Regions from separate parts of the Streptomyces sp. NPDC087310 genome, predicted to be linked through region 3. Evidence: riboswitches for the same ligand, from Rfam matches in the RefSeq annotation. Region 3 holds a riboswitch; each other region holds the start of a gene.
The links. Region 3 has a riboswitch for thiamine pyrophosphate ahead of thiO (glycine oxidase ThiO). Riboswitches for the same ligand answer to the same signal wherever they lie in the genome.
Positions count from the first base shown of each region.

Region 1: linked by a shared signal. The riboswitch ahead of ACIO3P_RS36040 (thiamine ABC transporter substrate binding subunit) and the one ahead of thiO (glycine oxidase ThiO) in region 3 are both predicted to bind thiamine pyrophosphate.
Region 2: linked by a shared signal. The riboswitch ahead of thiC (phosphomethylpyrimidine synthase ThiC) and the one ahead of thiO (glycine oxidase ThiO) in region 3 are both predicted to bind thiamine pyrophosphate.

Region 1 covers NZ_JBIUYF010000012.1:89,208-99,208, reverse strand. Annotated here, with positions in the region: gene ACIO3P_RS36050 (phosphatidate cytidylyltransferase) at 1-114, shown strand, start outside; gene rlmN (23S rRNA (adenine(2503)-C(2))-methyltransferase RlmN) at 345-1,451, shown strand; TPP riboswitch at 1,491-1,616, shown strand; gene ACIO3P_RS36040 (thiamine ABC transporter substrate binding subunit) at 1,708-2,832, shown strand; gene ACIO3P_RS36035 (ABC transporter permease) at 2,997-4,610, shown strand; gene ACIO3P_RS36030 (ABC transporter ATP-binding protein) at 4,610-5,695, shown strand; gene ACIO3P_RS36025 (nuclear transport factor 2 family protein) at 5,703-6,125, opposite strand; gene ACIO3P_RS36020 (LOG family protein) at 6,261-7,385, opposite strand; gene ACIO3P_RS36015 (hypothetical protein) at 7,676-9,031, opposite strand; gene ACIO3P_RS36010 (ABC transporter ATP-binding protein) at 9,013-9,741, opposite strand.
Region 2 covers NZ_JBIUYF010000003.1:391,814-401,814, reverse strand. Annotated here, with positions in the region: gene ACIO3P_RS12350 (LacI family DNA-binding transcriptional regulator) at 273-1,385, shown strand; gene ACIO3P_RS12345 (metallophosphoesterase) at 1,855-3,162, shown strand; gene ACIO3P_RS12340 (hypothetical protein) at 3,313-4,158, shown strand; gene thiC (phosphomethylpyrimidine synthase ThiC) at 4,288-6,168, opposite strand; TPP riboswitch at 6,161-6,305, opposite strand; gene ACIO3P_RS12330 (YibE/F family protein) at 6,386-7,828, shown strand; gene ACIO3P_RS12325 (SsgA family sporulation/cell division regulator) at 7,887-8,321, opposite strand; gene ACIO3P_RS12320 (IclR family transcriptional regulator) at 8,425-9,195, opposite strand; gene ACIO3P_RS12315 (DUF5326 family protein) at 9,337-9,558, opposite strand; gene ACIO3P_RS12310 (cupin domain-containing protein) at 9,690-10,001, opposite strand, start outside.
Region 3 covers NZ_JBIUYF010000011.1:199,362-209,362, reverse strand. Annotated here, with positions in the region: gene ACIO3P_RS35625 (deoxyribonuclease IV) at 1-501, opposite strand, end outside; gene pknB (Stk1 family PASTA domain-containing Ser/Thr kinase) at 508-2,451, opposite strand; gene ACIO3P_RS35615 (thiazole synthase) at 2,594-3,388, opposite strand; gene thiS (sulfur carrier protein ThiS) at 3,394-3,594, opposite strand; gene thiO (glycine oxidase ThiO) at 3,606-4,916, opposite strand; TPP riboswitch at 4,914-5,027, opposite strand; gene ACIO3P_RS35600 (NAD(P)/FAD-dependent oxidoreductase) at 5,197-6,369, shown strand; gene ACIO3P_RS35595 (Rv2175c family DNA-binding protein) at 6,546-6,911, shown strand; gene thiE (thiamine phosphate synthase) at 7,029-7,679, shown strand; gene metF (methylenetetrahydrofolate reductase [NAD(P)H]) at 7,772-8,689, shown strand; gene ACIO3P_RS35580 (hypothetical protein) at 8,702-9,682, shown strand; gene ACIO3P_RS35575 (phytoene desaturase family protein) at 9,746-10,001, opposite strand, start outside.

The sequences.
Region 1 (10,001 bases), on a different contig from region 3:
AAGGACATGGGGACGCTGCTGCCGGGACACGGCGGGATCATGGACCGGCTCGACTCGCTGCTGCCCACGGCGCCGGTGGTCTGGCTGCTGCTGGTGCTCTTCGTCGGGTCCTGAACGTCCCGACCGCCCTGCCCGCTGTGACTGACGGTTTTGGCGGCTCCGACGGTTCTGACACGGGCAAAGGTGCTGCCAGGTACCGCTCGGGACCCGTGCGGGGACGGTGCGTGCTTCTGCGTGCTTCAGAGGAGGGGGTACGCCGCCCACAGGGCGGCGTACCCCCTCTCCCATGGTGCCGATGCACGGGGAACGGGCCACGCGGCGTCGTCTGCGACACTGGACGGACCATGCCTGCACCCGGAGAACTCACTTTCGTCGCGCCCCGCGGAGCCAAGAAGCCCCCGCGGCATCTCGCCGACCTCACCCCCGCCGAGCGCCGCGAGGCCGTCGCCGCCATCGGGGAGAAGGCGTTCCGCGCCAAGCAACTGTCGCAGCACTACTTCGCGCGCTACGCGCACGATCCCGAGCAGTGGACCGACATCCCGGCCGCCGCGCGACAGAAACTCGCGACGGAACTGCTGCCCGAGCTGATGTCGGTGGTACGGCACATCTCGTGCGACGACGACACGACCCGTAAGACGCTCTGGCGGCTGCATGACGGCACGCTCGTCGAGTCCGTACTGATGCGCTATCCCGACCGGGTCACCATGTGCATCTCGTCGCAGGCGGGCTGCGGGATGAACTGCCCCTTCTGCGCGACCGGACAGGCCGGGCTGGACCGCAACCTGTCCACCGCGGAGATCGTCCACCAGATCGTCGACGGGATGCGCGCCCTGCGCGACGGCGAGGTCCCCGGTGGCCCCGCGCGGCTGTCCAACATCGTCTTCATGGGCATGGGCGAGCCCCTCGCCAACTACAAGCGCGTCGTCGGCGCGATCCGCCGGCTCACCGACCCCGAGCCGGACGGTCTGGGCATCTCGCAGCGCGGGATCACCGTCTCCACGGTCGGACTGGTGCCCGCGATGCTGCGCTTCGCCGACGAGGGCTTCAAGTGCCGGCTCGCGGTCTCCCTGCACGCCCCCGACGACGAGCTGCGCGACACCCTCGTTCCGGTCAATACGCGCTGGAAGGTACGGGAGGTGCTGGACGCCGCGTGGGAGTACGCGGAGAAGTCCGGCCGCCGGATCTCCATCGAGTACGCCCTGATCCGCGACATCAACGACCAGGCATGGCGTGGCGACCGGCTGGGTCGGCTCCTCAAGGGCAAGCGGGTCCACGTCAACCTGATCCCGCTCAACCCGACGCCGGGCTCGAAGTGGACGGCGTCGCGCCCGGAGGACGAGAAGAAGTTCGTCGAGGCGATCGCGGCGCACGGCGTGCCGGTGACCGTGCGGGACACACGTGGTCAGGAGATCGACGGGGCGTGCGGACAGTTGGCCGCCACGGAGCGCTAGCGGGGCCTGGGGGTAACCTTGGCTCGAAACGCATTGCATATTTTCCGACAGGGGAGCGCCACAGCGCTGAGAGTGCGGCACATGTCCGTGAGAGCGGGCAGCGGTCGCAGACCCTCTGAACCTTGCCCAGGTCATTCTGGGTAGGAAGTTCGGACATCACTCAAGCTGTTGCGCCCTGTCCGGGGCCCGGACCGTACCTACGGCCGGCCCCCGGACAGGGCCGCGTCTTCTCCTGGACATCCCAGGAGGAAAATCAGTGAGCACCATCCGTACCCGTACCGGCGTCAGAAACGCGGCGTACGCCGCGCTCGCGGCGACCCTCGGTGTCGCCACCCTCGCCGCCTGTGGCGGCTCCGACGGCTCAGCGTCGTCCGGCGACGGGGGGAGCGGTGGCACGAAGTCCAAGACCGTCACCCTCGTCAGCCATGACTCGTTCAACGCGTCCCCCGCGGTGCTGAAGGAGTTCACCAAGGAGACCGGCTACACCGTCAAGGTGCTGAAGAGCGGCGATGCCGGCGCGGCGCTCAACAAGGAGATCCTGACCAAGGGATCGCCCCAGGGCGACGTCTTCTTCGGTGTCGACAACACCCTGCTCTCCCGCGCCCTCGACAACGGCCTGTTCACGCCGTACGAGGCGAAGGGCCTGGACCGGGTCGACGCGAGCGTGCGGCTCGACAAGGAGAAGCATCGGGTCACCCCGATCGACAACGGCGATATTTGTATTAACTACGACAAGAAGTACTTCGCGGACAAGAAGCTTGCGCCGCCGCAGTCCTTCGACGACCTGATCAAGCCCCAGTACAAGAACCTCCTCGTCACCGAGAACGCAGCGACCTCCTCGCCCGGCCTCGGCTTCCTCCTGGGTACCGTCGCGCGCTACGGGGACGACGGCTGGCAGGACTACTGGAAGAAGCTCAAGGCCAACGGCGTCCAGGTCGTCGACGGCTGGGAGCAGGCGTACAACGAGAGCTTCTCCGGCTCCGCGGGCGGCAAGAAGGCCAAGGGCGACCGGCCGCTGGTCGTCTCGTACGCCTCCAGCCCGCCTGTCGAGGTGCTGTACGCGAAGCCGCAGCCCCAGCAGGCCCCGACAGGAGTCTCCACGGGTACGTGCTTCCGGCAGACCGAGTTCGCGGGGCTGCTCGACGGCGCGAAGAACGTGGCGGGCGGCAAGGCCCTGCTGGACTTCCTGATCAGTGAGAAATTCCAGGCGGACATGCCGCTGAACATGTTCGTCAACCCGGTGGTCAAGGGCGTCGCGCTGCCCGAGCTGTTCACGAAGTTCGGCGCGACCGTCGACCGGCCCGAGACCGTGGCACCCGACCGCATCGCCGCCAACCGTGAGCAGTGGATCCAGTCGTGGTCCTCACTCGTAGTGAAGTAACCGCCGAGGAGAAGGGCCGGGCGGCGCGGGACGGCCGGAGCGGGCGAGGCGCCGTGCGGCGCGGTGGCGGCGTACGGGGCGGCCTACGGGGCGCTTTGCGGCGCCTGGAGCGGCAAGGGCGCCGACGTGGGCGTGGGCGTGGAAACGCTGTACGCCTCGCCCTCATGGCCGGGCCTCTCGCCTTCTTCGCCGTCTTCTTCGCCTATCCCGTGGCCGCGATCGTCGGCCGCGGCCTCAAGGCGGACGGTGCCTGGCAGTTCGGCCGCGTCGGCGACGTACTGAGCCGCCCCGACATCCTCGGCGTCCTGTGGTTCACCACGTGGCAGGCGCTCGCCTCCACCGCGCTCACACTGCTGATCGCGCTGCCCGGCGCCTATGTCTTCGCGCGCTTCGCCTTCCCGGGGAAGCAACTCCTGCGCGCCGTCGTCACCGTGCCCTTCGTGCTGCCCACCGTCGTCGTCGGCACCGCCTTCCTGGCCCTTCTCGGACGCGGCGGTCTCCTCGACGACCTGTGGGGCGTACGGCTCGACACCACCGTCTGGGCCATCCTTCTCGCCCATGTCTTCTTCAACTACGCGGTGGTCGTACGCACCGTGGGCGGCCTGTGGTCACAGCTCGACCCGCGCCAGGAGGAAGCCGCGCGTGTACTGGGCGCCGGGCGTCTCGCGGCGTGGTGGCGTGTGACGCTTCCCGCGCTCGCCCCCGCCGTCGCCGCCGCGGCGCTGATGGTCTTCCTCTTCACCTTCACCTCCTTCGGCGTCGTACAGATCCTCGGCGGTCCCGGCTTCTCCACCCTTGAGGTCGAGATCTACCGGCAGACCGCGCAACTCCTCGACCTTCCCACCGCCGCCGTGCTGACGCTGGTGCAGTTCGCGGCGGTCGGCGCGATCCTCGCCGTACACGCCGGGACCGTACGGAGGCGGGAGACCGCGCTGAAGCTGGTCGACCCGGCGCAGACCGCGCGCCGGCCCCGCGGAACCGGGCAGTGGGCGCTGCTAGGCGGCGTGCTCGCGACCGTCGCGCTGCTGATCCTTCTGCCGCTGGGGGTGCTCGTCGAGCGTTCCCTCGACGGCCCCGGCGGGTACGGATTCGCCCATTACCGGGCGCTCGCCTCGGTGGACGCGAGCGGCGGCACCTTCCTTGTGCCACCGCTGGAGGCGGTCTGGAACTCGCTGCGGTTCGCGCTGGTGGCCACGGCCATCGCGGTGGTGATCGGCGGCCTCGCCGCCGCCGCGCTGACCCGTCGCGCCGGACGCCTCGTACGGGGCTTCGACGCGCTGCTGATGCTGCCGCTCGGCGTCTCCGCCGTCACCGTCGGCTTCGGCTTCCTGATCACGCTCGACAAGCCGCCGCTCGACCTGCGGGCCTCCTGGATCCTCGTGCCGCTCGCCCAGGCGCTGGTGGGTGTGCCCTTCGTCGTACGGACCATGCTGCCGGTGCTGCGCGCGGTCGACGGGCGGCTGCGCGAGGCGGCGGCCGTCCTCGGGGCGTCCCCGCTGCGCGCTTGGCGGGAGATCGACCTGCCGTTGGTACGGCGGGCCACGCTCGTCGCGGCAGGGTTCGCCTTCGCCGTCTCGCTCGGTGAGTTCGGCGCGACGGTCTTCATCGCGCGTCCCGACCGGCCGACCCTGCCGGTGGCCGTGGCGCGGCTGCTGAGCCGGCCCGGCGAGCTCAACTACGGGCAGGCGATGGCACTGTCCACGGTCCTGATGGTGGTGTGCGCGGTGTCGCTGCTGGCGCTCGAACGTATCCGTACCGACCGCTCCGGAGAGTTCTGATGGCTTTGCTGACCCTGTCGGACGTGACCGTACGGTTCGGCACCGGCACCGCACCGTACGCCGCGCTCGACGCGGTCGATCTGGAGGTCGCCGAGCACGAGATCGTCTGTGTGCTCGGGCCGAGCGGCAGTGGCAAGTCGACACTGCTGCGCGTCGTGGCGGGTCTCCAGGCCCCGGACCGCGGGCAGGTCTCCCTCGACGGCGCCGACCAGTCGGGGGTGCCGGTGCACCGGCGTGGCGTCGGGCTGATGTTCCAGGACCACCAGCTCTTCCCACAGCGCGACGTGGCGGGGAACGTCGCCTTCGGCCTGCGGATGCGCGGCGCGTCCCGCGACGAGCAGTCCCGGCGGGTCGACGAACTGCTCGAACTCGTGGGACTGCCGGGCGCCGGACGGCGCGCCGTCGCCGCGCTGTCCGGCGGCGAACAGCAACGGGTCGCCCTGGCCCGGGCGCTCGCGCCCCGGCCGCGGCTGCTGATGCTGGACGAGCCGCTCGGCCAGTTGGACCGGAGCCTGCGCGAGCGTCTCGTGGTCGAACTGCGCGGCCTCTTCGGACGGCTCGGCACGACCGTGCTCGCCGTCACTCACGACCAGGGCGAGGCATTCGCGCTGGCCGACCGCGTCGTGGTGATGCGCGACGGCCGCATCGCCCAGAGCGGCACACCGCTGGAGGTCTGGCAGCGGCCGGCCTCCGCGTTCGTGGCACGGTTCCTCGGCTTCGACAATGTCGTGGCCGCGACGGTGCGCGACGGGGCCGCAGACACCGCCTGGGGCCGGATTCCCGTACCGAACGGCTCCGCACGGGGGGAACGTCTGCTCCTGGTACGGCCGGCCGGCGTACGGCTGGTCGACGCCGCGCAGGGGCTGCGCTGCACCGTCGAGGCCCGTACGTTCCGGGGCAGTCGCGTCGCCGTACTGCTGCGCCCGGACCGGCCCGGTGACGGACCGGTCCTGGAGGCCGAGTGCGGGCTGCACGAAGCCCCGGCGGAGGGTACGACGGTAGGGGTCGCCTTCGCCGCCGAGGACGTGGTGGTCCTGGAGGAGAGGGACGAGCGCCCCGTACGGGGCGTAGAGGCAGCGCCCTGAACCCGGCTCACGGAGTGCAGGCGGCGGCGATGGCGAGGCTGTCCTCGTAGACGCGGTAGCGGGTGATCAGGCCGTCCTCCACGGTCAGCCGCATGGCGAAGGGCGAGCGGAACGACCTGCCCGTGCCCCGTACGGTGCCCGCGAGCCGGCCACTGAGCGCGGCCTCCGCACCGTCCGCGACAAGAACGTCCACGGAGGAGCCGTCCGGGTCGGGATACTGTCCCTCGGCGAGTTCCCGGAAGTGGTCCGCGACGTCGGCGCGCGTCGTGCGGGGCCGGATCCACGGGACAGCGGAGTTGTCGGCGATGACCCAGTCCACCTTCTCCGCGAACAGTTCGGCGATACGGGCGGGGTCGCCCTCCGCGATCCGTTGGAGCAGAAGCCGGGCGGTGGAGCGAGTGCGTTCGGTGAGGGCGGTGCCGTCGGCCATGTGAGATCCCCTGCTCAAGCGTGCGTGTCCGTACAGGGGCGAGCCTGTCGCGCAGTGGCCGCGGCGTCGATTACCTCACGGGTCATGCCGTCGGCGGAGCGGCGGACGTTGACGCGGAGTCGGAGACCGCGTCGTTCAGTTGGAGAGCCTGGCGAGCGCCGCAGGGGCTTCGTCCACCGAGTCGACGAGCGCGATCCGTGCCTCCATCGGGCGTTCCTTCGCCAGCGCTTGGAGCAGCGGCCACGTCGGGAGCCGCTCGGTCCAGTGGGCGCGGTCGACCAGGACCATCGGGGTCGGTTCGCCGCGCGACTGGTAGTAGTTCGGCGTCGCGTTGTCGAAGATCTCCTGGACGGTGCCCGCCGCACCGGGCAGGAAGACCACCCCCGCGTTCGAGCGGGCCAGCAAGCCGTCCTCGCGGGTCGCGTTGGCGAAATACTTGGCGATGTGGCCGGCGAAGGCGTTGGGCGGTTCGTGGCCGTAGAACCAGGTGGGGATTCCGATCGAGCCGTCGCCCTTCGGCCAGCGCGCCCTGACCTCGAAGGCGGCCTGCGCCCATGCCGAGACGGAGGGGACGAACGACGGGGCCTCGGCGAGCACTTCGAGAGCCTTGTCCAGCATCTCGTCCGGGTGGGAAGCGGCGTACGCGCCCAGGTTCGCGGCCTCCATGGCGCCGGGGCCGCCACCGGTGGCCACGGTCAGCCCCGTACGGGTGAGGGAGCGTCCGAGGCGGGCCGCACCGGCGTACGCGTCGGTGCCACGGGCCATCGCGTGCCCGCCCATGACGCCCACGACGCGCGCGCCGACCACGAGTTCGTCCAGGGCGTCCGAGACCGCGTCGTCGTGCACGGAGCGCAGCATGGACGCGAATATGTCGCCGTCGGCCTTGGTCCGCTGGAACCAGGCGTAGGCGAGGGCGTCGGGGGTGGCCTCGTAGCCGCCGTCCGCAAGGCCCTCGAAGAGCTGCTCGGGGGAGTAGAGGAACCCCCGGTACGGGTCGAACGGCAGATTGGGCACGGGCGGGAAGACCATGGCATCGTCGGCGCGCACCTTCGACGCGGCGTCGGGCTCCATGGGGCAGCCGAGGAAGACGGTGTCGGCGGTGTCGACACGGAGGAGTTCCGGCGTACGGGCCGTCAGATCGACGGACTGCACGCGGTATCCGCGGAGTGTCCCCAGGGACCGTACGGTGCGGTCGAACTCGTCGAGGGACTCGATCTCGCGGTCCTGGCGGTGCGCGGTGGGCTGCTTGTCGTTCGACATGGGCTCACGATAGGGGATCCTCCTGAACCCGGTCCTTGGGGCGGGTGGAGGAGGCTGCGAGCTGAAGCGGCACCGTGCGACGGGGCGCGAGCGCGGACGCCCCGTGGGCTCCCTTGCGCGGCGTACGGCGCGTCGTACGCCGCGGCGCCACGGGGCCCCGGTGCGTCGTACGACGCGGCGTCACGGGGCGTACACCGCACCGCAGGGCCGGGCTGTCGGGCCGACGGCGCGGGGCCGCCGCCCTCGGGCCGCCCGCGCCCCGTGGTGCGGCGTACCCGTCGGCGCCGCGTCTACGTGGACAGCGGGATCGCCGCCAGCGCTGCCACGGCCCAGGTCAAGGGCGTGAAGACCGCCACCACGGTGGCCGCCCTCACCAGCACCGCCGTACGCAGCAGCGCCGCCGGGGCGCCCACAAGGCGGAGACTCTCGGTCGTCGAGGCTCGCGTCTGCCGCGTTTCCAAGGACGCCATCAGCACCGTGGCCGCTGTACAGCCGATGACCAGAGTCGCGCCGAGCGCGGTGAGTGGGCCGAAGGGGCGCTCGTCCGTAGGGCCGTACAAGGACGCCGCGGCGAACGTGCCCGACACCACCGCGCACAGCACGCCCACGGGGCGGCCGATACGTCGCGACTCGGCCATCAAGGTCCGTCCGGCCAGCAGACGGAGTGCCCCGGGGCGCATGACCTGGAGCAGCCAGCCACAGAGATGCATGATGCCCGGGCCTGCCAGCGCCAGGCCGACGGCGGTCAGTGACCAGCCGGCCAGGACTGCGGCGGAGCTTCCGTCGAACTGACCGGGCAGCGGCAGCGCGGAGCCTCCCCCTTCTCGGCTCGCGTACGTCTCGACCGCGAGGCCGGCGGCTGTGAGCGCGACGCCCCAGGGGAGACCCGCCGGCGTGGGCGCGGGATGCGGCGCGGCCACCGGCTCGGGCACCGGCGCGGGGACAGGCACAGGCACGGGGGAGAGGACGGACGTGCCCGTGTGCACCGTTACGGGCCCGTCGGCGGCGGGCGTGACCTCATCCGTATCCGAGGTTTCCGAGACGGAAGTGGCCGCGATGGAGGCACCGTTGCTGCTTCCGACGCTCGCCGTCACCCGGGCTCTCGAAACGGCCCGTACGGCGCCCGTGACCCTCGCCTCGGCGTATCCGCGCCTCCGTAGGGCAATCCCCGTCGCCATCGTCGCCAGGACCGGTGCGGCCGCCAGCAGCGTCAGCGCCGCGCCGAACGGCAGAGGCCGGCCCGCGGCCAGCAGCTCCGCCGCTTCACCGTCGAACGGCAGGCCCGTCAGGTCGCCGCGCAGATGCAGGAAGAACAGCAGCGCCACGGAGCTGCCCAGCGTGCAGGAGATCGCCGTCGACGTCGCCGCGAGCACCGTGAGCCGCGCCGGGCCTAGGCCCACCGCCGACAGTCCGGAGCGCGGTCGCATGCGCGGTTCGGTGCGTGCCACCGCCACGGCGAGCTGCACCGCCGCCGCGAGCGGGACCAGACACCAGAGGAGCCGGACCGGCGACCCCGCCGGGTGGCCCATCGCCCAGCCGAGAGTGCACAGCATCAGGAAGCCGACCCCCGCCGACGCCGCGACGACCAGCAGCCGCCGGATCAGGACCAAGGGGTGTGTGCCGCGGCTTAGACGGAGAGCGAGCACGCGGCGCGGCCTTCCGCCTCGGACGGCCGCGGCGAATTGTCGCGCCGCCCGTCGATCAGGGTGACCGTACGGTCGGCGAGCGTCGCGACCTCCGGGTCCAGGGTGGCGAGGACGACGGTGATCCGGTGCGAGCGCGCCGCGGTGGTCAGCGTACGGAGCACCTGCGCCCGGTCCGTACGGTGCAGCGGCGCCGTCGGTTCGTCGGCGAAGACGACCGAGGGCTCGGTGACCAGGGCGCGTGCGACGGCGACGCGTTGCTGCTGGGACCGGAAGAGGGCGTACGGCCGTTTACGGGCACAGGGGCCGATGTCCAGCCGTTCCAGCCACTCCAGAGCGGCGGTCTTGGCGGCACGGCGCGACGTACCGCGCATCAGCAGGGGCAGGGCGGCGTTCTCCCACGAGGTCAGCTCGGGAACGAGCGCAGGCTCGGGCCCGATCCAGCCGAAGCGGTCGCGGCGCAGCCGTTCACGCAGCAGCGGGCTCATGGTGTGCACCGGCGAGCTGTTGAACCAGACCTCGCCCTGCTGGGGAACCAACTGCCCCGACAGGCATCGGAGCAGCGTCGTCTTGCCGCTGCCGCGTGAACCGTTCACGGCGAGGATCTCGCCCTCGCGCACGCCGAGCGAGACGCCGTCGAGCGCGGGCGATCCGTTGTGGGAGTAGTTCAGGGAACGCGCCCAGAGCACGTCGTTGTCCGGCGGGGCCACCATGGCGTACACCTCGGTTCTGATCGGATGTGGGTGCGCCTCGGCGCTTCCCTGCCATCCTTCGTCCGGCGGAACGAGGGCGGCGACGATCGGTCATGGGGCACGCTAGGTATTCGGAGCGGGGAGAGCGCACATCACAGGCCCGGGTGCCGCCCTTCTCACCCGAAAGGGGGCACCCGGACGCTTCTCGGGCGCCGTACGGGCCGATCACGGCGGGCAGGCCCCCGGGGCACCTGACCGCCCGGGCAGGCCGCGTGCCGTCC
Region 2 (10,001 bases), on a different contig from region 3:
GAGAAAAAAGGGGGGAGCACTTCCGTACCTGGCGTGCGCCGGTGGCTCACGCCGTGGCGCGCATCCCTCGTAGAGGTGAGTTGAGACCTCTTCGAAACATGGGCCTCTCAACAGGTCCAGACCGCTCCTTGCATAGGAGACCATGGCAGTAACGATTAACTCCCTCTGCTTCCAAGGAGGTTGACCCTGATCTGTCTTGCAGAAACGTGCCTGCTGCCGGGTGCATATGCGACCGGCCCCACCGCCCGCCCGAGCCCTACTATCGGCTCGCCATGACAGCAGCAGGGAAACACCAGGTGAGCCGGACGGACACAACCCGCCGGGGAAGCCGGCAGAGTCGGGCGGGCATCCGGGACGTCGCCGCCGCAGCCGGTGTCTCCATCACGACTGTCTCGGACGCGCTCAACGGCAAGGGCCGGTTACCCGACGCCACCAGAAGCCATGTCCGAGAAGTAGCGGAGCGCCTCGGCTACCGGCCGTCCGCCGCCGCCCGAACCCTCCGTACCGGCAAGTCAGGGCTCATCGGCCTGACCGTGACCACGTACGGGGATGAACCTTTCACCTTCACCGAGTTCGCCTACTTCGCCGAGATGGCCAGGGCCGCGACCTCCGCCGCGCTCGCCCGCGGCTACGCCCTCGTCATCCTCCCCGCCACCTCCCGCCACGACGTCTGGGCGAACGTCGCCCTCGACGGCACCGTGGTCATCGACCCCTCCGACCACGATCCCGTCGTCGCCGAACTCGTCCGCCAGGGCCTTCCCGTCGTCTCCGACGGCCGGCCCGCGGGCACCCTTCCCGTCACCGCCTGGGTCGACAACGACCACGAGGCGGCCGTCCTCGACCTGCTCGACCATCTCGCCGACGCCGGAGCCCGCCGTATCGGGCTGCTCACCGGCACCACCACGGACACGTACACCCGGCTCTCCACCACCGCGTACCTGCGCTGGTGCGAGCGTGTCGGCCAGGACCCGGTCTACGAGTCCTACCCCGCCCACGACCCGTGTGCGGGGGCCGTCGCCGCCGACCGGCTGCTGGCCCGTCCGGACCGCCCGGACGCCGTCTACGGCCTCTTCGACCCCAACGGCACCGATCTGCTCGCCGCCGCCCGGCGGTACGGGCTGCGGGTCCCGGAGGACCTGCTGATCGTCTGCTGCAGCGAGTCCACGGTGTACGCCTCCACCGAGCCGCCCGTCACCACGCTCTCGCTGAAGCCGCGCCGGATCGGCACCGCCGTCATCCAGCTCCTCATCGACGCCATCGAGGGGATCGAGACCGACCGGCCGGTCGAGCAGGTGATACCGACCGAGCTGATCATCCGGACCTCCTCGCAGCGGCGCCCGCCGCGCACCACGGTCAGCGCCCCCCGCTCCCCGGCGGGCGACTGACCGGCACCGAACGCGGCGGCAGGTTCCGTACGCCCGCGCACCGGCGCCGTACAGAACCTGCGGATCGGCGGCTGCCGCCCTCCGTCCCGTTTCGTACCGCCTCCGTACCGACGCCGTACCGCCTCCGTACCGACGCCGTGCGGAACCGGTACGGAGGCGGTACGAAAGCGGGACGCGACCGCCGGCGGAACGGCGTTCGCGGCCGTACGACAGCGCGCGACCCGCGGATCCCGGCAAGAGGCCGAACGGCCGGACCTTCCGCATTTCGGGCGATCAGCGAGAAAACAGCCGCCGAACCGGCGGTACGATCGGATTCACCACCCCTGGTGCGTCACAGAGGCCCGAGGTCATTCCTATGATGGGCGCACGACACCACGGACCTTCCCTTTTTCCGCCGACGGGCTCACCCCGTCCGGCGGCGCGGCGGGGCCGAGAGGTGTACGGCGGCACGACGGTGGTGGAGGGGTCGATGACACAGGGGGCCGGTCAGGGACCCGTGGTGCGGACGGCGACGTTGCGCGACTTCCGCGTACCGCCGTACGCGCAGGTTCCCGTGCAGTCCGGAGAGCCGGGACGGCCCGCACCGGCCGCTCCCGCGCCGGGGGGCCCTCCGGGTCCCGCCGGTGGCGCACCGGAGCAGCCGGCCGCCGTACGGGACCAGGTCGCCGTACGGGACCGGTCGGACGCCGTACGGGACCAGCCGGTCACCGCCCCCGGGCAGGGGGCCGCCGTCCCGGCGCCCCTCGCCGCCACCGCGGAACACCCGCCCGGCGCCCCCGAGCGCCCCGCGGCGGACGTCTCGGGCCACCCCGGCGACGCGGTACCCGCCGACGAACTTCCGGAGGGGTACACGCCGACCGAGCGCGACCTCCCGGTGATCACGAGGGTCAACCGGGGCGACACCGTGCAGGCCGTCGTCGCCCCCGCCGAGGAGGCCGAGACCGACGGACCGGGACCGCTCTTCGTCGTCGGTGACGTGCACGGCTATCTCGACGAACTCGTCGCCGCCCTCGGTGAACAGGGCCTCATCGACGGCGAAGGCCGCTGGTCGGCCGGGAACGCCCGCCTCTGGTTCCTCGGCGACTTCACCGACCGGGGCCCCGACGGCATCGGCGTCATCGACCTCGTCATGCGGCTCTCCGCGGAGGCCGCGGCGGCCGGCGGCTACTGCAAGGCCCTGATGGGCAATCACGAACTGCTCCTCATCGGCGCCAAGCGGTTCGGCGACACGCCCGTCAACTCCGGTGCGGGCACCGCCACCTTCCAGGCCGCCTGGATCCTCAACGGCGGCCAGCGCACCGACATGGAGCGCCTCCAGGACGTCCATCTCCAGTGGATGTCCCGGCTCGACGCGGTCGTCGAGGAGGACGGGCATCTGCTGATGCACTCCGACACCACGGCCTATCTCGACTACGGTTCGTCCATCGACGACGTCAACGACACGGTCCACCAGATCCTCACGCGCAATGACGCCGACGAATGCTGGGACCTCTTCCGCAAACTCACCAAACGCTTCGCGTTCCGTGACGAAGGCGGCCCGCAGGCCGTCCAGGAACTCCTCTCCCAGTACGGCGGAGGACGTGTCGTCCACGGCCACAGCCCGATTCCCTATCTGCTCGGCGAAGTCGGCACAGAAGACGCGTCCGACGACGAAGACGACACCGGACCGGTGGTGGAAGGGCCACACGTATATGCCGACGGTCTTGCCATCGCCATGGACGGCGGAGTGACGATGGCGGGGAAACTGCTGGTCGTACGGCTTCCGTTGGCCAACTGAATCAATGTAGGACAGGTGTTTTCCGGAAACCCCCTGTCACGCCACGCCAAAACCGCTCTACCATCGGCTTATCCGTAGCAGGCTCTCCTCCGTTTCCGCCGACTGCGGCTCGTTCCACACGGGCGCAACGGCCCTACGGAGTATCGGGGGATGCACATGAAAAGCGCTCCGCACCTGCTGAGCGAGGATCGCGCGGATTTCGAGCGGATCCTTGGCGATGTACTGCGCAATGCGCACGAACGTCCGGACCTCGCCACGGTCGGGCAGCGGCTCAACGCGGAGCAGTTGCGCACCATGGCGCTGAACGCGACGGAACGGATCACCGCGTCCGCGGCGGCCGAGTACGAGCACTACGCCAAGATCCGCGGGGAGTTCCGCTCGCCGGGCACCGCCGCGTCGGTCCGCGACTCGGTCCTGGAGCCCGCGGAGGACGACGCGACGGACTCCGGTGCCGGGCTCGCGGCCGTCATCACGGTCCTGGTCCCGCTCCTCGGCGGCACCGCCGCGGCGATCTTCCTGCTGGTCGGTTTTCTCCTCAAGGCGCTCGACCCGGCGCCCGCGTTCGCGGACAGCATGCTCGCCGTGGGCTGGTTCTTCGCCGCCGTCACCGCGCTCGGCATCCTCGCCGCCGCGGTAGGGCTGCTGGTCACCGCGCTGCGCAACAGCTCGACGCAGCTTCCCGCCGACGAGACGGCCGGCGGAGAGCTGCCCGACGAGGTCGCCCGGGCACGCGAGGCATGGCGCCACGCCCTGCTGGAGCGCGGCATCCTGCCCTTCCTGCGGGCGGCCCTCGCCGACCCGAGCGCGGACCCGGCGGCGCCGAGCCCGCCCCGTACGGTCAAGCAGCTCCCCAAGATCGGCTACAGCAGGCCGGACTTCAGCAGCCCCGACGAGGGCTCCACCGCCGGACGGCGGCCGAACTTCAGCAGCCCGGACTTCAGCGGCCCGGACTTCACCAGCCCCGACTTCGGCGGCCCGGAGCACCGGCCGGAATAACCCCGCCGGGTGCCCCGAACCCGCCCGCGCAACCCCGGACCGCCGATCTCGGACCGTCTTGCTTCGGGCCTCGGCCCGGACCGTCTTGCCTCGTGCCCCGGACCTCGGCCCGGACCGGCGCCGGAACGGTCAGTCGGCCAGCGGCAGATAGACCCGGTTGCCGGATGCGGCGAACTCCTTGGACTTCTCCGCCATGCCCGCCTCGATCTCGTCCGCCGGCACCCCGGCCCCGTCCGCGCCGTCCGTCCCCGCGCCGCCCGCCATCTCGCCGCCGTGCCTGCGCCGGATGTCCTGCGAGATCTTCATCGAGCAGAACTTGGGCCCGCACATCGAGCAGAAGTGCGCCGTCTTCGCCGGTTCCGCAGGCAGCGTCTCGTCATGGAACTCCCGTGCCGTGTCCGGGTCGAGCGCCAGATTGAACTGGTCCTCCCAGCGGAACTCGAACCGGGCGTCCGACAGCGCGTCGTCCCACTCCTGCGCCCCGGGATGCCCCTTGGCGAGATCCGCCGCGTGAGCCGCGATCTTGTACGTGATGACGCCGGTCTTCACATCGTCGCGGTCGGGCAGGCCGAGATGTTCCTTGGGCGTGACGTAGCAGAGCATCGCCGTACCCCACCAGGCGATCATCGCCGCGCCGATCCCGGAGGTGATGTGGTCGTACGCCGGGGCCACATCGGTGGTCAGCGGGCCGAGTGTGTAGAACGGCGCCTCCTCGCAGATCTCCTGCTGGAGGTCGATGTTCTCCTTGATCTTGTGCATCGGGACATGGCCCGGGCCCTCGATCATCGTCTGTACGTGGTGGCTCTTGGCGATCGAGTTGAGCTCGCCCAGTGTGCGCAACTCGGCGAACTGCGCCTCGTCGTTGGCGTCCGCGATGGAGCCCGGCCGCAGACCGTCGCCGAGGGAGTACGTCACGTCGTACGCGGCGAGGATCTCGCACAGCTCGTCGAAGTTCTCGTACAGGAACGACTCCTTGTGGTGCGCGAGGCACCAGGCGGCCATGATCGAGCCGCCGCGCGAGACGATGCCGGTCTTGCGGCGGGCGGTGAGCGGCACGTACCGCAGCAGGACACCGGCGTGGACCGTCATGTAGTCGACGCCCTGCTCGGCCTGTTCGATCACCGTGTCCTTGTAGATCTCCCAGGTCAGCTCCTCGGCCTTGCCGTCGACCTTTTCGAGCGCCTGGTAGAGCGGCACGGTGCCGATGGGCACGGGGGAGTTGCGCAGCACCCACTCGCGGGTGGTGTGGATGTTGCGGCCGGTGGAGAGGTCCATGACCGTGTCCGCGCCCCAGCGGGTCGCCCACGTCATCTTCTCCACCTCCTCCTCGATGGAGGAGGTGACCGCGGAGTTGCCGATGTTGGCGTTGACCTTCACCAGGAACCGCTTGCCGATGATCATCGGCTCGATCTCCGGGTGGTTGACGTTGGCCGGCAGTACGGCGCGGCCGGCGGCGATCTCCTCGCGGACGACCTCCGGGGAGACGTTCTCGCGGATCGCGACGTACTCCATCTCCGGGGTGACCTCCCCCCGGCGGGCGTACGCGAGCTGGGTGGCCGCCCGGCCCGGGCGGCCACGGCGCGGCTGGCGTGGCCGCCCGGGGAAGACCGCGTCGAGCCCCCGCAGATCGGTCGTTCCGCTCCGGAGCTGCCCCCCGCGCGGGGAGGTGTGCTTGAGCCCGTCGTCCTCGGGGCGGGGCGGCCGGCCCGCGTACTCCTCGGTGTCGCCGCGGCCGATGATCCAGTTCTCCCGCAGCGGCGCGAGACCGCGGCGTACGTCGGTGTCGACGGTGGGATCCGTGTACGGCCCCGAGGTGTCGTACAGCGTGACATCCGCGCCGTTGGTGAGGTGGACCTGGCGGACCGGCACCCGGAGATCGGGGCGGGACCCCTCGATGTATCCCTTGTGCCAGCCGATGGACCGTTCGCCCGCGGTCCCGCCCGAGGGGGCCGGGTCCGCGCTGGTGTCCTCCGAGCCGGAGGCAGGCGTGTGTGCGTCCTGAATGGTCATGAGACCTACTCCCTACGCCGGCATTACCCGGTAACAGGTTCAGCGGTCGGCGCAGCGCAGGTGTCCGGGTAACCGTCCCCGGGACTACACGTCAGCGCCCTCTCAGCCCGGTGCTCCGAGCTCCCGCGTGTGCAAAGGTGCCCCCACGCTAGCGTCATATCGGGCGCGCTGAACAGAGGGCCCCACGCTTCCTCCACCTTCTTGCGATGATCGGTCGGTGACCCCACCCACGCAGTCTCACGAATCGCACGGCCACTCGCACAGTCATGGCCCCGCCGTGCCGGTCTCCCGGCACCTCCGCAAGGTGATCGCGGCGGTGCTGATTCCGTTCGCGGCCGCCGTGGTGGTCGGGCTCGCCGTGCTCTGGCCGGGCGGTGCGCCCGCGCACGAGCGGACCGGTGTGGGTTTCGACCGGCAGACCTTCGAGGGCCAGGTGGTCCAGCTTGAGCGGGTCGCCTGCAAGGACGTGAACGCCTCGCAGGTCCCGTCGACCGGTGACACCTCGACGCCCCAGGGCCGCGAGGCGGTGCGGGAGGAGACCGGCGAGTGCAAGAAGGCGACGGTCGAGCTGAAGAGCGGCAAGGAGAAGGGTCACACTTTCATCGAGATCGTCCAGCCGGACGCGCCGCGGCAGTTTCACGTGAAACAGGGTGTTGTGGTCGCCTATGCGCCGGACGCTCCCCGGGATCTCCAGTACTCGGTGTCCGATGTGGACCGCCAGTTCCCGTTGACGCTGCTGGCCGGGATCTTCGCGATCGCGGTGATCGTGGTGGGGCGGATGCGAGGGGTCATGGCGCTGGTCGCGCTCGTGGTCTCGTTCGCGATCCTGACGCTGTTCATCCTGCCGGCGATCCTCCAGGGCTCGAATCCGCTGGTGGTGGCGGTGGTGGGGGCGAGCGCGATCATGCTGGTCGCGCTGTATCTGTGCCACGGCCTGACGGCCCGTACCTCGGTGGCGGTGCTCGGCACCCTGATCTCGCTGCTGCTGATCGGCCTGCTGGGGTCGCTCTTCATCGGCTGGGCGAGCCTGACCGGCAACACTGATGACAACACGGGGCTGATCCACGGCCTCTACCCGGAGATCGACATGAGCGGCCTCCTGCTGGCCGGGGTGATCATCGGTTCGCTCGGTGTGCTCGACGATGTGACGGTGACGCAGACTTCGGCGGTGTGGGAGCTGCGCCAGGCCGACCCGACGATGGGGCCGCGGGCGCTGTACCGGGCGGGGATCCGGATCGGCCGGGACCACATCGCGTCGGTGGTCAATACGCTGGTGCTGGCCTACGCGGGTGCCGCGCTGCCGCTGCTGCTGCTCTTCTCGATCGCGCAGTCGAGCGTGGGGGCGGTCGCCAACAGTGAGCTGGTGGCGGAGGAGATCGTACGGACGCTGGTGGGGTCGATCGGTCTGGTCGCGTCGGTGCCGGTGACGACGGCGCTGGCGGCGCTGGTGGTCTCCGCCGACCGGTCCGCCCCGGAGAGCCCCGCGGCCCCGTCCGCGCCGCCCGCCCCGTCCGCGCCGCCCGCCCCGGACGGACCGGACGGACCGGGGGCGGGACCCGGGGCCGGTCCGGAGTGGGAGCTTCAGGAGGCCCCGGGGGTCCTGGTACCGACCCCGCCGGTGCGCGGACCGGGCGGCCGGGGCCGCCGCCGCAAGAAGTAGGCCGGGCGGAGCCCACCCGGGACACCAGAATCACCCGGACGGCCCCCTCCGCGGACCGTCAGCCGGCGTTCTCCTCGGCGAGGATGCGGCCCAGCTCCTCCTCAAGACTGCCTTCGAAGTCACTGAGCGTGCGCTCCTGGCCCAGCGGGACCAACCGGTCCGTACGGTCCAGGAAGGCGACCAGCGGCGCGGCACTGACGCGGAAGAGCGCGTGGTCGTCGCCGACCTGGAGCCGCATATGGACGTCCGAGAGGTCCTCGGGCGTCGTCGGCGAGATGTGCACATCACCGTCCCCGCTGGGCGTGTTGATGCCGTCGAGGAGCAGTTCGCGACCGAAAGTCCAGGTCACAGGCGCATCGCCGGGCAGATGGAATGTCATCCGCACCGCGTAGGGATCAGCCACCTTGTAGTGGAGTTCCACCGGGATACGGAACGACAGCTCCTCGGAGACGAGGAAGCTCATCAGGACCTCGGCCTGGACCGACTCGCGCATCGTTGTACTCCGGAGTAGATGGAACAGTGGCTGGTAATGATCCCCGTTGACCCTCTTGACGCAATCGTCCTGTAAGCGCTAGCGGATCACAAGGAGTAATTTTTCAGATACTGATAGAGAGGATTTGCGAGGTCAGCAGCGATCCGATCTCTCTGCGTAACCGTTCGACCGTCGGAAGCAGTCGTTCCTGTTGACAGACCGGTATAGAAATGGCCACGGCAGCGGCCGTGGAACCGACCGTGACGGGTACGGCGGCACAGACCGTGCCGATCCGGTACTCCTGCCGGGAGACGACCGGTTCCATCCGCCCCAGCGAGGCGAGGCGCTCCAGCAGGGTGCTCCGGTCCGTCACCGAGTACGGCGTGAGCGGGCGGACGGGATAGCGGTCCAGGTGGTCGCGGCGGGACGCCTCGTCGAGCTGGCTCAGCAGACACTGGCCGATCGCGTGGGCATGGGCCGTCGCGCGGAAGTCGGCCCGTGCGACGACCGCGGGGCACGCGGGACTGTCGGCCACGGAGACGAGGTCCATCTCGCCCTCGTGGTAGACCGCGAAGTACACGGGGACACCCATCGCGTCACGCAGCCGGGCGAGGACCTTGACGAGAGTGGCGCGGCGGCTGCGGACGGCTCCGGCGTGCACCAGCCGCTGCGCGGCGTCCCCGAGGACGAAGACGCCCCTCTCGCGGCGGAGATAGCCCTCGTAGGTGAGGGTGCGCAGCAGGTGATAGGCCGTGGGGAGAGCGAGCCCCGTCTCGCGGGCGAGCTGCTTCGCGGTGGCCCCGTCGGGATGGGACCCCACCGACTCCAGCAACCGCAGCGCCCGCCGCACCGAGCCGATCAGCGTGGGAGCCGCGGCGGATGTAGCTGTGACCAAAGATCACCCCCAGGCGTGCGGACGGGCCGGAGCCCGCCGGGTGCGGCAGAGGTGAGTCACTTTAGGGGCAGGTCACAGCCAGGGTTGGTTTCCCGTTCACCTTTCCCCCTGGCGGGCTAACAGACCTATGGACTGACAGCCCTACCAGTCACCACGCGAGGACGACGAGGACGCCGTGAACTTCCGCACGACGTAGATCAGTCCGCCGACGAGGGCGACGAATATCAGCACCTTGAACAGCACGCCGATCACGAACGCGAGCAGGCTCATGATCAGCCCGCCGAAGACCACGACGGCGATCACGGGCACCGCGATCCACTTCACCCACCACGGCATTCCCGTGAAAATCTCCCGAACCGCCATCGTCCTTACCTCGCTTCACCGAGTTCCTGATGTGACCGTCGTACGCCTTCGATGCTAGAGGCGCGGCAGCCTCCCTGGCGGCCCCGCAGCCCCCGCTCTCCCCTGATCCGACCCTGAGAAGCGCCTGAGGGTCACCCCTCGGGCGGCGCGAACACGACCATCACCCGCAGATCCTCCGTGATGTGGTGGAACTTGTGCGCGGCCCCGGCCGGTACGTAGACCACACTGCCGCGGCCGACCTGCGTCGTCTCCGTCCCGACCGTGATCGACGCCCGGCCGCTCACGACGAAGTACACCTCGTCCTGCCGGTGCGGCTGCTGCGGGTCGCTCGCGCCCGCGTCCAGCGCGTACAGACCCACAGACATGGTGCGTTCCCGTACAAACTGCAGATACGCGCCGTCGTTGGCGGCACGCTCCGCCTCCAGCTCATCCAGTCGGAATGC
Region 3 (10,001 bases):
GAAGTACGGGCCGAAGTCCCAGGTCCGCGAGCAGAGCGAGGAGCCCTGGCCCGCCGTCGACTCCAGCAGCAGGAACGGGTCGTCGTCATGGGTCAGCTCGTCCAGGAGCGGCAGCATCCGCTCCCGTACCTGCGCGAGCGCCACCTCGCGCGGCCGGCCGCCCGTCGCGGACCCGGTGTGCACGACCACGCCCAGCGCGCCGATCTCCCGCCCGCGCCGCAGACTGTGGCGCAGCGACTCCACGGACTTCTCGGCGGTCGCCTCCGTGTGCGAGCCGAAGTTGATCAGATACGGGGCGTGCACATAGGCGGGCATCTCCGCCGCCTCGCACGCGGCGCGGAACTGCTCGTCCTGCGCCGGATTCCCGGCGGGCGTCGCCCAGCCGCGCGGATTGGCCGCGAAGACCTGGACGGTCTCCGCGCCCAGCTCGCGCGCGTACGCCAGACCGGTCGTGGCGAGCCCGCCGGCCACGGGGACATGGCCACCGACAGGGTTGCGCATCTGCTTCTAGAGTCCCTTGGTCTTGATGGTGATCGTGGAGCCCTCAGGGGCCTGTTCGCCGCCGGCGACGGACTGCTCGCCCACCGTGTCCCCCAGGAACGGGAAGTTCCGCTCGACCTTGACCTGGAAGCCCGCGTCCTCCAGCGCCTTCCTGGCGTCGTCGGTCCTCTGCCCGGTCACATCCGGTACGGAGACCATCCGCGGGCCCTTGGAGACCGTCAGCGTGACCGTGTCGCCCTGGGCGAGGCGGGTCCCCTCCGCCGCGGACTGCCGGGCGACCGTGCCCGCGTCCTGCTCCGAGTCCACCCGGTCGGGGGCGATCTTCACCGTGAGCCCCGCGTCCTCCAGCTCGGTGGTGGCGTCGTCCACGGACTCGCCGGTCACATCGGGCATGTCGATCGGGGCGCCCTTGCTGACCAGCAGTGCGACCCCCGAATCGGGCCGTATGTCCGCGCCGGCCTCCGGCGTGGAGCTGATGACCGCGCCCCGCGCGACGTCCTCGTCGAACTCCCGCTTGACGAGCCCGGAGGCCAGTCCGGCCTTCTTCAGCGCGGACCGTGCCTCGGCCAGCGACAGGCCGGCCAGCTCGGGCACCTGGACGATCTTCGGGCCGCGGGAGATGACCAGCGTGACGGGACCGCTGCCCCGGACCCGGGAGCGGGGCTCCGGATCCGTGCCCATGACCGTGCCCCGGTCGAAGGAGTCGCTGAAGTCCCGGGTGACCTTCGCGTCGATCCCCTCGTCGCCGAGCCGCTTGCGCGCTTCCTTCTCCGTCTGCCCGAGCAGCGAGGGCACCCGGGTGAACTGGCCGGAGTTGATGTACCAGACGCCCGTCCCCACCCCGAGGACCAGCAGCACCGCGACGATCGCCGCGAGCACGCCCCGCGACGGCATGCCACGGAGCCCACCGGCCCCGCCACGCGTCCGGCCGGGCGGCGCCGCGACATCCGAGGGCGCCATCTCCAGCCTGCTCGTGTGCCGGACGGGCTCGTCGTCCGGCACCTCGACGGGCCGGATCCGGGGGATCACCGCCGTACGCCCGTCGGCGCCCGTGCCGTCCTCCGCCTCGGGCCTGGCCTGCGGCGGTACGGCGTCGAGCTGCGCGTCGGTGAGCGCCGCGCGGGCCGCCCGGGTCAGCGCCAGCAGCGCGACCGCGTCGAGCGGACGCTCCTCGGGGTCGCGCGCGGTGGCCGCGGCGACCAGCCGGTCCAGCTCGGGGGCGAGCCCGGGAACGGCGGCGGACGGGGCCGGGACGTCCTCGTTGAGATGGCGGTAGAGGACCTGCGCCGGGGTGTCCCCGGAGTGCGGCTTGGCGCCGGTCAGCATCTCGTGCAGGACGACCCCGCACGCGTACACGTCGACCCGGGTGTCCGACGTGCCGTGCTCGATCTGCTCCGGCGCGAGGTACGAGACCGTGCCGAGGACGGTCCCGGTGGTGTTGGTCACATCGCCGACGCCCCTGACGAGCCCGAAGTCGGCGACCTTGACCCGGCCGTCGTCCCCTATCAGCACGTTCTCCGGCTTCATGTCCCGGTGGACGAACCCGGCCCGGTGCGCGGCGCCCAGCGCGGCCAGCACGGGCTCCAGGATGTCCAGCGCGGCCCGCGGGCGCAGCGCCCCGCGCTGCCGTACGACATCGCGCAGGGTGCACCCCGCGACGTACTCCATCGCCAGGTAGACGTACGCGCCCTCCGCGCCCTGGTCGAAGACCGCGACCACATTGGGGTGCGCCAGCCGCGCCACCGACTTGGCCTCACGGATGAAACGCTCCACGAAGGAGACGTCGGCCGCGAGCGCCGGATGCATCACCTTGAGCGCCAGGACCCGGTCGAGCCGGGTGTCCACGGCCCGGTAGACCGTGGCCATGCCGCCGACCGCGATCCGCGCGTCGACGCGGTAGCGGCCGTCGAGCACCTGCCCGACGATGGGGTCCTGAAGGGTCGTATCCACGCTGGTGAGTCTACGAGTCGCCACCGACACCCCCGTAGGCCCGGGTCGGACCGGACACACGACTGAAGCCGAGCTGTGACAGGCCCCGGGAAGGCCCGTACCGGGCGGGCGGCCCCGCGGCGACGTCGCGGTAGGAAGGCGGTCAGAAGGCGGGCCGCTCCGGGTCGAGCGCCGCCACCCCGTCCAGCGGCGAGGACGCCTCGGCGAAGTGGCGCCGGGGGATCCGGCCCGCACGCCGCGCCAGCCGGCCCGCCGTCACCGCGTGCCGCATCGCCTCGGCCATCAGCACCGGCTCCTGGGCGCGGGTGACCGCGGACGCCAGCATCACGGCCGCGCACCCCAGCTCCATCGCGAGCGCCGCGTCCGACGCGGTGCCCGCGCCCGCGTCCAGGATCACCGGGACCCGGGCGCGCTCCACGATGAGCTGGAAGTTGTGCGGGTTGCGGATGCCCAGCCCGGAGCCGATGGGCGAGCCCAGCGGCATGATCGCCGCGCACCCCACGTCCTCCAGTTTCGCCGCGAGGACCGGGTCGTCGTTGGTGTACGGCAGAACCGTGAACCCGTCGTCCACCAGCGTCTCCGCGGCGTCCAGCAGCTCGACCGGGTCGGGCAGCAGGGTGCGTTCGTCGGCGACGACCTCCAGCTTGATCCACTCCGTGCCGAGCGCCTCGCGGGCGAGCCGGGCGGTGAGGACGGCCTCACCGGCGGTGAAACAGCCCGCCGTGTTGGGCAGCGGACGGATGCCCAGCGTCTTCAGCACGGAGAGCACGGAGCCCTGCACGGTGGGGTCGAGACGGCGCATCGCGACCGTGGTGAGTTCGGTGCCGGAGGCGATCAGCGAGCGTTCGAGGACATCGAGGCTGGGCGCCCCGCCCGTCCCCATGATCAGCCGGGAGGCGAAGGTGGTGGAGCCGATGGTGAGAAGGTCGTCGGCCATGTCGGTCAGCCTCCCTGGACCGCGGTGAGGACTTCCACCCGGTCGCCGTCGTTCAGCGCGGTGCCGGACCAGCGGGTACGCGGGACCACCGTCTCGTTGACGGCGGCGGCCACCCCGGAGCGCGCCGGAGTGAGGGTCGCGACGACGGTGTCGAGCGTGGTCGCGGCGGCGAACTCGCGTGGCTCGCCGTTGACGGACACGTACATCACGGCGGTGTTCATACGGGCTGCTCCAGGGATACGGACGGGGAACCGGTCGCGGTAGGGGAGCCGGACGCGGCGGGAGAACCGGTCACGGTGGGGGAGCCGGTCATGGTGGGGGAGCCGGACGCGGCGGGGGAGAAGCGCAACGGGGTGAAGGGCGCGGCCTCGGGCGGCAGTTCACCGGTCGTCAGGACGGTCGCCAGCACCTCACCGGTGACCGGCGTCAGCAGCACCCCGTTGCGGTAGTGGCCGGTGGCCAGTGAGAGCCCCGGCAGCACGGTCGGCCCCAGCAGCGGCGCGTTGTCCGGCGAACAGGGGCGCAGCCCCGCGCGGGTCTCGGTCAGCGGCAGCTCGGTGATGCCGGGCACCAGCTCGTGCGCGTCCCGCAGCAGCTCGTACACCCCGCCCGCCGTGACCGTCGTGTCCCAGCCCAGCTCCTCGCTGGTCGCGCCGACGACCAGCTCGCCGTTCTCGCGCGGCACGAGATAGACCTGGGAGCCGCGCACCACGGCCCGCACCGTCCGGGACAGGAAGGGCGCGTAAGGACGGGGCACCGCCAGCCGCAGCACCTGCCCCTTGACGGGCCGTACGGGCGGTACGGCCTCCGGGGGCACGCCCGCCAGCCCGCCGCTGAGGCTGCCGCCCGCCAGCACCACCCGGTCCGCGCCGAGCGCGCCGCCGTCGGTCAGGACGGCGCCGACGGCCCGGTCCCGTACGACGGAGAGCCGCCGCGCCCAGGAGCGGTGGAAGACCACCCCGGCCCGCTCGCAGGCCGTCAGGAGCGCCGCGGCGAGCCGCCGCGGATCGATCTGGTGGTCGCCGTCGACCCGCAGACCACCACGGACGCCCGGCGCGAGCATCGGCTCCAGGCGCCGGCATTCGCGCCCCGTGAGCCACTCGGACGTCAGCCCCGAGCGCACCTGGAGGGCGTGCAGCTCACGGAGCTGGGCGCGGTCGTCGGAGTCCAGCGCCACGGCGAGCGTGCCGCACGCGCGGTAGCCGGTGTCCCGGCCGCTCGCCTCCTCCAGCTCCGCGACGAACGCGGGATAGCGCTCGGCGGAGGCGAGGTTGAGGCCGAGCAGGGTCTGCTCGCCGTGGTGGAGTTCGGTGACGGCGGCGAGCATGCCCGCCGCGACGCGCGCCGCGCCGCCGCCCGGATCGGGGTCGGCGAGAGCGGTCCGCAGCCCGCGCTGCGCCGCCCGCCAGGCGGTGACCAGACCGATGATCCCGCCCCCGACGACGAGGACGTCGTACCCCGTGGAGGCGGACGTGCCGTGTGCTCCATGGGGCGGTTGTTCCAGAGGTGACCGCTGGGATGACTGCATGGGCGTCCAGCCCCTCCCTTCGCCGGCATGACCCGGATCAGGTTCGTACGGTCGGAGGCCGCTCCAGCCTCCCTCTCAGCCCGGTGCGTCCGGACTCCCGCGAGGTAGTGTCGACGGAAAGCCTAACGCGCGGTGTGCCGTGCGGTAAGGGAGTGCCGGCCGTGGCCCGTTCACGGGACGGACACCGCCTCTCTAAGGTGGCCGGGTGAGCGAACTGACGCAGGGACTCGGGCGGGACGGGCGGACGGACGGGCCCGGAGTGGTCGTCGTCGGCGCGGGCATGGCGGGCGTACAGACCGCCGTGGCCCTGCGCGAGAAGGGGTACGACGGCCGGATCGCCCTGATCGGTGAGGAACCCCACCCGCCCTACGACCGGCCCCCGCTCTCCAAGGCCGTCCTGCTCGGCCAGGCCGAGGGATCGGCCTTCGACATCGACTTCGCGGCCCTCTCCGTCGACCTCAGGGTGGGCCTGAAAGCCACCGGGCTGCGCCCGTCCGCCCGGGAGATCGACACCACCGCCGGGCCCGTCCCGTACGACGTGCTGGTCATCGCCACCGGCGCCGAGGCCGCCGTACTGCCCGGCACGGAGGGCGTGCCCGGCGTCCATCCGCTGCGCACCCTCGACGACGCCGAACGGCTGCGCCCCGTGCTGGAGCGGCGGCAGCGGGTCGTCGTCGTGGGCGCCGGGTGGATCGGCGCGGAGTTCACCACCGCCGCCCGCGAGGCCGGGTGCGCCGTGACGGTCGTGGAAGCGGCCGACCGGCCGCTCGCGGGCGCCCTGCCGGCCGAGGTCGCCGCGCCCATGACCGGCTGGTACGCGGAGAGCGGCGCCACGCTGCTGACGCACGCCCGGGTGGCCGGCGTCGAGGCGGGCACGGTGGTCCTCGCGGACGGCCGCGGGCTCCCCGCCGACGCGGTGGTCGTGGGCATCGGCGCGCGGCCCGCGACGGCCTGGCTGGCCGGCTCCGGCATCGCGCTGGGCGCGGACGGCTCGGTCACCGCGGACGAGCGGCTGCGCACCTCGCTGCCCGACGTGTACGCGGTCGGCGACTGCGCGTCCTTCCCGTCCGCGCGCTACGGCGAACGGCTGCTCGTCCACCACTGGGACAACGCGCTCCAGGGGCCGCTCACGGTCGCCGCGCAGGCCGCCGGGGAGACCGACCCGGTCTACGACCCCGTGCCGTACTTCTGGTCGGAGCAGTTCGGCCGGTTCGTCCAGTACGCGGGCCACCACCCGGCGGCCGACACCCTGGTGAGGCGCGGCGACCCCGCGGGGGCGGCCTGGTCGGTGGTCTGGCTGCGCGACGGCGTCCTGGTGGCCCTGCTGGCCGTCGGAAGACCCCGTGACCTGGCCCAGGGCCGCAAGCTGATCGAGGCGGGCGCGCGGCTGGACCCGGAGCCGGCGGCCGATCCGGCGGTGCCGCTGCGCAAGGCGGTACTCCGGGCGCTCTGAACTCCGGGCGCTCTGAGCGCTCCGGGCTCTCTGAGGACTCCGGGCTTTCCACTCGGGCACGCCCGCCGGGTTTTCCGGGTGCGCGGAGGGCTCGAAAGGCCGATACGGCCTGGTTTCGACCCCGTCCGGGGTGGCTCGGGGTGCCCACTGTCAGTCCGGGATGGCACGCTTGTCCTGTGACCGAGATTGACGCAAAGATCGATGCTCTCGTCCCCGCCTGGCTTCACCTGCCCGATATCGCCGAAATGCTCGATGTCGAGGTGACGCGCGTGCGGCAGTTGGTCAAGGAAGGCCAGCTCATCGCCGTGCGCCGGGGTGAGAACAGGACGCTCCAGGTGCCCGCGGCCTTCATTGACGGCAACAAGGTCGTCAAGGGCCTCGCCGGGACCCTGACGCTCCTGAGGGACGACCACTTCACCGACGAAGAGATGCTTGAGTGGCTCTTCACCTCCGACCCGAGCCTGCCCGGCACCCCCGCGCAGGCGCTCAGCGAGAATCGCGGTACGGAGGTGAAGCGCCGGGCTCAGGCGCTCGCCGTCTGACGGCCTGACCGTCCGTGGACGGGCGGCGCCGTCGTCCGTCCACGGAGGTCCGACGCGGATCCAAGAAGCAGTTTCACGACGCGGAATCAGACGCGGAACCAACGGGGGGACCTTCCCATGCCCACGCCCCACCAGGCACTGTCCGACGCCCGGCTCTACCTGTGCGTGGACGCCCGCAGGCGGCAGGGGGACCTCCCCGAGTTCCTCGACGCCGTGCTGGCGTCCGGCGTGGACATCGTGCAGCTCCGCGACAAGGGCATGGAGGCGGCCGAGGAGCTGGACCACCTCCGGGTCTTCGCCGACGCCTGCCGCCGCCACGGCCGGCTGCTCGCCGTGAACGACCGCGCCGACGTGGCGCACGCCATCGGCTCCGACGTCCTCCACCTCGGCCAGGGCGACCTGCCCGTCCCGGCGGCCCGGGCCATCCTCGGCACCACCCCGCTGATCGGCCGCTCCACCCACGCCCCGGCCGAGGTGGACGCGGCGGTCGCCGAACCCGGCGTGGACTACTTCTGTACCGGCCCCTGCTGGCCCACCCCCACCAAGCCGGGCCGCCACGCCCCGGGGCTCGACCTCGTGCGGTACGCGGCGGCGAGCGGCACGGACCGCCCGTGGTTCGCGATCGGCGGCATCGACGCGGGCAACCTGGACCAGGTGCTGGACGCCGGGGCCCGCAGGGTCGTCGTCGTACGGGCGATCACGGAGGCCGACGACCCGGCCGAGGCGACGGCGGCCCTGGCCGCGCGGATAAGGGAACGCGCCTCCTGAGCGAGTGTCCGGGAGCGGACACCTTCCCGGCAATACCGTTAAAAGCCTCACGTTCGGTTGGGTGGCCGCCACGCCCTCGATAACCTGCACATATGGCCCTTGGCACAGCTTCGACCCGATCGGATCACGCGCATACCGTGCGTGACCTGCTCGCGACCGGAAAAACCTCGTACTCCTTCGAGTTCTGGGCACCCAAGACCGAGAAGGGCGAGCGGAACCTCTGGAACGCGCTGCGCAGAGTCGAGGCGGTCGCCCCGAGCTTCGTCTCGGTGACCTACGGAGCGGGCGGCTCCACCCGGGACGGCACGGTCAGGGCCACGAAGCGGATCGCCGCCGACACCACCCTCACCCCCGTCGCGCACCTCACGGCCGTCGACCAGTCCGTCGCCGAGCTGCGCAACATGGTCGGGCAGTACGCCGACGCCGGGATCCGCAACATCCTCGCCGTACGGGGCGACCCGCCCGGCGACCCGATGGGCGAGTGGACCGAGCACCCCCAGGGCGTGCGGTACGCCGCAGACCTGGTCAGGCTCATCAAGGAGTCCGGGGACTTCTGCGTCGGGGTGGCCGCCTTCCCCGAGATGCATCCGCGCTCGGCCGACTGGGACACCGACATCCGGCACTTCGTCGCCAAGTGCCGGGCGGGCGCCGACTACGCGATCACCCAGATGTTCTTCGACCCCGAGGGCTATCTGCGGCTCCGTGACCGGGTCGCCGCCGCGGGTTGCGCGACCCCGATCATTCCCGAGATCATGCCGGTCACCAGTGTGAAGATGCTGGAGCGATTGCCCCAGCTCTCCACCGCGGTCTTCCCGGCGGAGCTGAAAGAGCGGATCCTCTCCGTCAAGGACGATCCGGTCGCTGTACGCTCCATTGGCATCGAGTTCGCGACGGAGTTCTGCGCCGGACTGCTGTCCGAAGGCGTACCTGGCCTTCACTTCATCACCCTCAACAATTCCACGGCGACGCTCGAAATCTACGAGAATCTCGGACTGCACGAGCAGTCGTGACTAGGGGCGGGCATGGGCTTGGCGGTCCTCTACATCGCATTCGGCATCGTTGCCCTCTGGCTGCTGGCCGAGGTGCTGCTTCAGTACAAGGCGCGGTTGCGCTGGCGGATACTCGCCTTCACCGGGTTCATGGGTGTGGTGCTCGGTGTGCTGATCGCGTCCGTCCCCGTCATCGCGCTCGGCACGATCGCCTTCGCGGTCGGCCAGACGTATGTGACGCTCTCCTACCGCAGCGGCTTCTCGACGGGGTGGGCCATCGGCGGCAGGCCGGGGGCCAGCCGCCGCCGCAAGGCCGTCGGCGAGCAGGCCGCCGACCGCGAACCCGCCCTTGAGGTCTCGGACCTGGAGTACGAGCCGGCGGCCCCGGCAACGCCGTTGACCGGTCCCGTTTCGGTGTACGCGACGGAGCCCCTGCCCGACGACACCGGGCAGTACGGCGTCTACGACGACGCGGTCCAGGACCCGCGCACCGCCTCGCGGACCGACGCGTCCACGGACGCGGCCGACCCGGGCGGATACGGCGGCGGTTACGACGCCTACCCCGGCTACGGGACGCAGCCGGCCGGCCAGGACGTCTACGCGGCCCACGACGCCTACGCCCCGCACGACGCGTACGCGGCCCAGGACCAGTACGCCGGGCAGGGCGGCTACGCGCCCCAGGACACCTACGCCACGAGCCAGGACGCGTACGGCTACGGCACCGGCGACCAGCAGTACGCCGCCTACGCGGACCCGTACGGCGGGGGCGGCGCGGCCAACGGCGGCCAGCAGTACGACGCGTACGACAGCTTCGGCGGCCGGCAGCAGTACACGGCGCCGTACGGAGACCAGGGCGACCAGCAGGGTTACGGCAACGACACCCCGCCCGGCGGGGTATGGGTCCCGCAGCAGCGCGAGCGGGACGACCCGTTCCCCCCGGCGCCGGGCGAGAAGCCCCAGCAGGGGTACGACGCGGGCTCCGGCTCCGGCTACAACGACCAGTACCGCTACTGAGGCCCGTACCCCCGGCGACCGCCCGCCCGCGTCACGCCCGCACGACGCCCGCGTACGCCACGCTCACTGCGAGCCCCGGAACTCCGCGCCCTCGACGATCAGTCCGGCGACCAGCGCCCCCGACATGCCCGCGTGCGCGAGCCCGCCACCGGGGTGCGCCCAGCCGCCCGCGCGGTAGAGCCCCCGCAGCCGTGTGGTGTTCGCCGGGTGCAGCAGCGCCCCCGACGCCCCGGCCAGCGCCGGTGCCGGGACCGCGCCGCCCTCGGCCCCGGTCCGCGCGGCCGTGTCGGCGGGCGTCCGCACCTCGTGCCACAGCAGC